Labrenzia sp. VG12: one gene and its partner. The protein of the gene in region 2 interacts with the protein of the main gene of each other region in a pairwise test. Links are inferred from orthologs where the notes say so. Each region holds a gene or a part of one and is shown on either strand. Other genes may lie near its edges.

Region 1 (3,308 bases), 2.8 Mb from region 2 along the record:
GCCATGTGGCTGGTTGCCCTTGTCTTCCTGGTGCCGGCAACCTGGCGCAAGGCGGCGCTGGCCTTCGTCCTGCCGCTGGGTCTGATCCTGTCGGTCAACAGGGTGGCGTTTGGCGGGCACTTCCTGTCAGACACGCTGCTGTCCTGGGGGCTGACCCTTCTTGTCATTCTTGTCGCTTATCGTCTTCTCTATGTGAACACCCCGCCCCTTGTGAGCGACCGGCAGCTGGATGAGTGGTTCACCAAGCGCGGGCGGGCGGTGCAACGGTTTGTCCAGCGCTTTCTCGTTCGCGGTCGGCGCTGGATGCGGGGTGCCTTGAAGACATTCTCGGAAAGCTGAGCAACGACAGCTATTTCTTTCGCGGCCGTGTTCGTTTCAAGATCCGGGCGAAGCGAAGGGGCGACCTGTCCTCGACCCAGGTGATGGCCGAGTTGAGATGTTCTGTCTTGCGGCGGCGGCTGCGCAGCATGCGCGCGGCGCTGCGGCTGGTCCCGATGATGACGATCATGCCGAGCGCCAGCAACGGCACGCCGGTCGGAATGGGCAGCCAGACTGTTGCCAGCCCGGCAAGGATCAGGACTGCCGCAAGGGACCACCACAGAAGTTTCATGGTTCACGCCAAGGGATAAGGTCGGGACGACCACCAATACAGCAGTCAGTGATACGGAATTATGACTGCTGACAGGCAATCACAAGCCTGGGTTAACCGCTTCTTTCCAGATCGGTCAGCAAGTCCTGACAGCCTTTCCGGACCAGGCCGAACACGTGATCGAAGCCCTCGGGGCCGCCGTAATAGGGGTCCGGTACGTCCGCAGCCGGATCGGCCAGCAGAAGCCTCAATTGCGCCTTTGCACCGGTGTCTCGGGCTTTCAGGGTCGTCAGATTGTCGCGATCCATGGCAATGATGGTGTCAAAGGCCTGAAAGTCGTCCGGGTAAACTTGCCGGGCGCGTTGGGTGCTCAGGTCGATTCCGTGGCGCGCGGCGACCTCGATGGAGCGCGGGTCCGGCGGATTGCCGCTATGCCAGGCACCGGTCCCGGCGGAATCGATCAGGTAACGATCCGATGCCCCGGCCTCGTCGACCAGTGAGCGAAAGATGCCTTCGGCAAGGGGCGAGCGGCAGATATTGCCAAGGCAGACAAACAGAACGGCGTGGGGCAATTTTATTTCCTGAACGAGAACCAGGTTGCACCGTGGCGCGTTCGGGCGACAGATGCAATCATCGCCTTTGAACTGGCAAGAGCTTGCGCTAGATGAAGAGGGAGGACTGGCAGGAGGATCAGATGGCAGAGCGACTGAAACCGGAAGACCGGGCGGCGGGATTGGCGGCGCTGCCCACCTGGCATCTGTGTGATGGGCGAGAGGCCATCTCGAAGTCCTTCAAGCTGCGCAATTTCCAAGAGGCGTTTGCCTTCATGACGCAGGTCGCACTGGTCGCGGAAAAAATGAACCATCATCCGGAATGGTTCAATGTCTATCGCTCCGTGGATATCACGCTCGCGACCCATGATGTCGGCGGACTGAGCCGGCTGGACCTGGATCTGGCGGCGGAAATTGACCGGATTGCGGGCGCCTACGCCTGATTTTCTGACCGGTCATCAGCAGCGTTGACTACGCGCCTTTGGCAAGTACGAACCGATGGCCGCCGTCCAGGCGTTCGGCCTCCAGAAGTTCGTGGCCGTTTTCACTGCAGAAATGCGGAATATCGATTTCTGCCATCGGGTCCGTGGTCAGCACCGTCAGCCTGTCACCCGCGTTCAGGCGGGTCAGTGCCTTGCGGGTTTTCAGGACCGGCAAGGGGCATTTCAGGCCTTTCAGATCAAGCTGCGTTGCCGATGACACCAATCAGTCTCCATTGATATTTGGGCGTATTATCCGCAACATAGTCAAATTGAGCCCGATGGACAGTGGTTCATACAAGTTTAGGAGTTGAAATCTAGGTTGTGTTGTCAAGTCAGCGCAGCTGGGCCGATCATGTGACTTCTCGCAGACGCATTGCCGGTCTGGAAAGACCCCGACTTGAAGGCGTCAACGCGAGGCACGGTGCAAACAGGGGCAAATATGAGAGCAGGATTTTGGAACGTCGTGAGCACTGCGTTCATCGTTCTTTGCCTTTTGAACCCGTCGGCGAATGCCGAACCAGAGGAAATCACTCTGGTCACCCAGAGTTTTGCGCCGTTGCAGTGGGACAATGAGGGCGCGCCCGACGGCTACGTGACCGCCTTTCTCCTTGCTGCGGCAGAACGGGTCAATCAAACCGTTCCGGTCACGATTTCAGGCTACGAGTTTCTGCCCTGGAAACGGGCGATGCTGACCGCTGAAACGGTCCCGAACGTTATGTTTTTTTCCCTGTCGCGCACGCCCGAGCGGGAAGACAAGTTTTACTGGCTCGGCGAAGTCTCTCCTTACGGTCAATACTTCTATCAATTGTCTTCCGAGCCGGAGATCGCCGTCGACAGCATTGAGGAGCTGCGCGATCTGGACATAAAGATCGGGGTGCAGGATGGCAGCAATCTGCATGCCTATCTCAACAAGATCGGATTTGAGGGTTCTTCGAATGTCGTTCCGATAACGGATTACCACCAAGGTATCGAGATGCTTTTTCTCGGCCGCATCGACCTGTTGCCCTTGACCGGGTTCCTGGCCGAGGCGAGTGCTTGCAAACAGGGATATGACGGCAGGCAGCTGAAACAGGTGGTTTTTGTCGAGGCTCTGGCCAAGCCGCTTTGGGCAGTGTTCAGCAAGGGCACGGATCAAGAGCTGGTCGCGGCGTTTCAGGGTGCCATGGAAGACTTGAGGGCTGAAGGTTTCCTGGACGCCCAGATCCAGGAACATCAGGCCAATTGGCAGACACTTGCCTGCGGCGCCTTGACAGCGGGCAAATGACACACGACGTCAAAGCTCCTGGCAATGAAATTGGATCAGCTCGCATGAACGGCACGGCAATCACTCCCCTGGATGTCCTCGATTTCTGGTGGCAGGCAGGCGCTTCGAAATGGTTCGCCAAGGACGACAAGTTTGATGCACGCTGCAAGAAGACGTTTCTGGAGGCCATAGAGGCTGCCGCCTCCGGCGCGCTTGACCACTGGCTTGGCACCGCTGACGGGGCGTTGGCGCTGCTTCTGCTGCTCGATCAGATGCCGCGCAATGTCTATAGAGGGACGCCGAATGCGTTCATGGCGGATGGCAAGGCTGTCGAGGTTGCTGAAAAGGCGCTCGAGAAAGGCTTCGACAAGGCCTATCCGAAAGACGTCAGGGGCTTTTTCTACCTGCCATTCGAACATTCGGAAAACATGGCGCATCAGGAG
Region 2 (3,129 bases):
GGGAACCAGTTCTGGACGGTGGAGTACTTGATCTCCGCATCGTCCAGCGCAACCAGTTCGACGACGGCAGCATGCAGCTGGTTCTCGTCGCGCTGCGGCGCGGTGCAGCCTTCCAGGTAGGAGACGTAAGAGCCCTTGTCGGCAATGATCAGGGTTCGCTCGAACTGACCGGTGTTCTGTTCGTTGATCCGGAAATAGGTCGACAGCTCCATCGGGCAGCGAACGCCTTCCGGAATGTAGACAAAGGACCCGTCGGAGAAAACGGCCGAGTTGAGCGTTGCATAATAGTTGTCGGTGACAGGAACGACCGAGCCCAGGTATTTCTTCACCAGGTCCGGATATTCACGGACAGCTTCGGAGATCGAACAGAAGATGACGCCGGCCTTCTTCAGCTCTTCCTTGAAGGTGGTGACAACAGACACGCTGTCGAACACCGCATCGACGGCGACGCGGTTCTTTGGCTCGACACCGGCGAGAATTTCCTGTTCGGCCAGCGGGATGCCAAGCTTCTCGTAAGTCGCCAGCAGCTCCGGATCGACTTCGTCCAGGCTCTTCGGACCTTCAACGGATTTGGGTGCAGCCCAGTAATAGAGGTCGTCGAAGTCGATCTTCGGATAGGAAACACGTGCCCAGCTCGGCTCTTCCATCTGCTGGAAACGACGCAGGGCGTCGAGACGCCACTCGGTCATCCATTCCGGCTCGTTCTTCTTGGCCGACAAAAACCGGATCGTGTCTTCCGAAAGGCCCTTTGCGCCCTTCTCCGACTCGATATCCGTGACAAAACCGTATTTATACTGGTCGACATCGATGGCTTTCACCTGATCGATGGTTTCCTGTACAGCTGGCATCTTTTTGCCTCCATTCAGCAGGCGCCCGGCCTGCTCTTCCAGTCAATCTGCGGGGAGCAATCTCCCCATTGCGACGTCTTGCGGTCATGCCGCAGAATTTCGTTTCCGGTCAGGCCGCCTGGTGGCGCGCCTCCGGGTTAAGCCGATCCACGATCTTCGGCCAAAGGCCGAGAAACCGGTCAATGTCTTCCGCCGTCGTGTTCCAGCCCATGCTGACCCGCAACGCACATCTGGCGAGCGTCTCGTCAACACCCATGGCGGTCAGGACATGGGACACCGACACCTTGCCGGACGAACAGGCCGACCCCGATGAAACGGATACGCGCTCCAGGTCAAAAGCGATCAGTGCTGTTTCCGCCGGAATACCGGGAACGGCAAAACAGCTCGTGTTGGCGAGCCGGTCAGCATCTTCACCGAAGATGACCGTTGCCGGACAAACGGACCGCAGACCCGCTTCGAGCCTGGCTTTCAGCTCTGCCAGCTGGCCCATATGTTCCAGATCTGCAAGAGCTTCCATTGCCGCGACACCAAACCCTGCAATCGCCGCGACGTTTTCAGTTCCGCCGCGACGCCAGTTCTCCTGTCCACCGCCGACCATCAGTGGTGACGGCACCCGGGCAGTTGACCGCACGACAACGGCGCCGATGCCTTGCGGGCCACCGAACTTGTGGGCGGACAGGGTCACGACGTCCGCCTTCCAGGCGTCGGGATCGATCGGCATGCGCCCGGCGGCCTGGACCGCGTCGACGTGAAAGAAATGGCCATGAGCTGCAGCGATCTCTCCGATCCGGACCAGGGGCTGAATTGCGCCCGTCTCGTTGTTGGCGGCCATCACCGAGATCAAGCCCGGCTCCGCATCCTTGACGAGGTCTTCCAGGGCATCGAGACGCACAAGGCCTGCCGCATCAACCGGCACCACAACCTGGTCAGCCACCGCAAAGCGTCCCCCTGTCACGACAGACGGGTGCTCAACCGCGCTCCGGAACAGCTTGTCGAGATAGACCGGCGCGCCCTGGTCCTGCCAGGACGGCGACAGCGCCGTCATGTTGGCCTCTGTACCACCCGACACGAATGTGACTGCGCGGGTCTTGACGCTGCAGAGCTGCGCGACCTGTTCACGTGCACGCTCGATCCGGCCACGTGCCTTGCGGCCGTGACCATGCACGGAAGAAGCATTTCCCGCATCCATCAGCACTTCGATCATGCACTCGCGCACGGCCGGACGCAGTGGTGCACCGGCATTGTGGTCGAGATAGATCGGGTCAGACGCGCGCGGCATGCCACCTCTTGGACGTTGATCAACACTGGCAAGAATCGAAATTCCGCTTATCGAACAAACACATCTGCGAAAAACCTTGATATTTTCCGCTGTGATGACGATAACTCCCCCCAATCGGTCGAACCGAGCATTGCTGTCTCAGGGCTTCCTCTGGAGGGCGGTGCGAACTTTCGAATAATTCTAAACAGGGTTCTAGAAACTTGGAGCTTAAGAGTCAAGTTTAGACTTACGGGAAATCACGTATCCAGAGCCCTAATTTCCTTCGCCGGGATTCCCTGCGCGACACTATGACAAGGACTTAGTTCTTCATGCCTGAGGTGATCTTCAACGGTCCCGCCGGCCGGCTCGAGGGCCGGTTCCATCCCGCCAAGAAGCGCAATGCGCCCATTGCCCTGGTTTTGCATCTGCATCCGCAGTTCGGCGGCACGATGAACAACCAGATCGTTTATCAGATGTATTACATGTTCGCCCGGCGCGGCTTTGCCGTGCTGCGCTTCAACTTCCGCGGGGTCGGGCGATCTCAGGGCACCTTCGATCACGGCCAGGGTGAACTGTCCGATGCAGCGGCCGCCCTTGACTGGGTGCAGACCGTTCACACGGATGCGCGCGCCTGCTGGATCGCCGGCTTTTCCTTCGGTGCCTGGATCGGCATGCAGCTCCTGATGCGCCGTCCGGAAGTGGAAGGCTTCATCTCTGTCGCCCCTCCCGCCAACCTGCATGATTTCTCGTTCCTGGCCCCCTGCCCGTCTTCCGGTCTGATCGTTCACGGCGACAACGACAAGGTCGTGCCGCAAAAAGACGTGCAGACCCTGGTCGACAAACTGAAAACCCAGAAAGGTATCGTGATCGACCACGAGACCATTCCCGGCGCCAATCATTTCTTTGAAAATGACATGGACGACCTGATCGACCGCTGCGGAACGTATGTTGACGGACGGCTTGGACTGACACCAGCCGATTATGTCGATATCGACTGATCCATGGGATCCCGAAAGCCCGCCC

What was found.
Region 1: the proteins of CHH27_RS05165 (region 2) and CHH27_RS18355 interact in binary tests that used the Escherichia coli proteins (3 or more experiments, as listed by UniProt). The link is inferred for Labrenzia sp. VG12 from one-to-one orthologs.

The regions. Positions count from the first base shown.
Region 1 is NZ_CP022529.1:3,961,712-3,965,019, reverse strand. What follows is about bases 228-3,217. They hold CHH27_RS18355 (sulfurtransferase TusA family protein), read right to left. Parts: upstream 1,843-3,217; coding sequence 1,612-1,842; downstream 228-1,611. Other genes in these bases: CHH27_RS18345 (DUF924 family protein), read left to right, coding at 2,931-3,217; CHH27_RS18350 (ABC transporter substrate-binding protein), read left to right, coding at 2,086-2,886; CHH27_RS18360 (4a-hydroxytetrahydrobiopterin dehydratase), read left to right, coding at 1,284-1,583; CHH27_RS18365 (low molecular weight protein-tyrosine-phosphatase), read right to left, coding at 703-1,161; CHH27_RS18370 (hypothetical protein), read right to left, coding at 350-610. In the rest of the region: more of CHH27_RS18375, read left to right, coding at 1-227; more of CHH27_RS18345, read left to right, coding at 3,218-3,308. UniProt on the Escherichia coli protein: Sulfur carrier protein involved in sulfur trafficking in the cell. Part of a sulfur-relay system required for 2-thiolation during synthesis of 2-thiouridine of the modified wobble base 5-methylaminomethyl-2-thiouridine (mnm(5)s(2)U) in tRNA.
Region 2 is NZ_CP022529.1:1,133,345-1,136,473, reverse strand. Bases 43-2,853 are described here. They hold CHH27_RS05165 (cysteine desulfurase family protein), read right to left. Parts: upstream 2,128-2,853; coding sequence 958-2,127; downstream 43-957. Other genes in these bases: CHH27_RS05160 (alpha/beta hydrolase), read left to right, coding at 2,436-2,853; sufB (Fe-S cluster assembly protein SufB), read right to left, coding at 43-848. Outside these bases: more of sufB, read right to left, coding at 1-42; more of CHH27_RS05160, read left to right, coding at 2,854-3,104. UniProt on the Escherichia coli protein: Master enzyme that delivers sulfur to a number of partners involved in Fe-S cluster assembly, tRNA modification or cofactor biosynthesis. Catalyzes the removal of elemental sulfur from cysteine to produce alanine.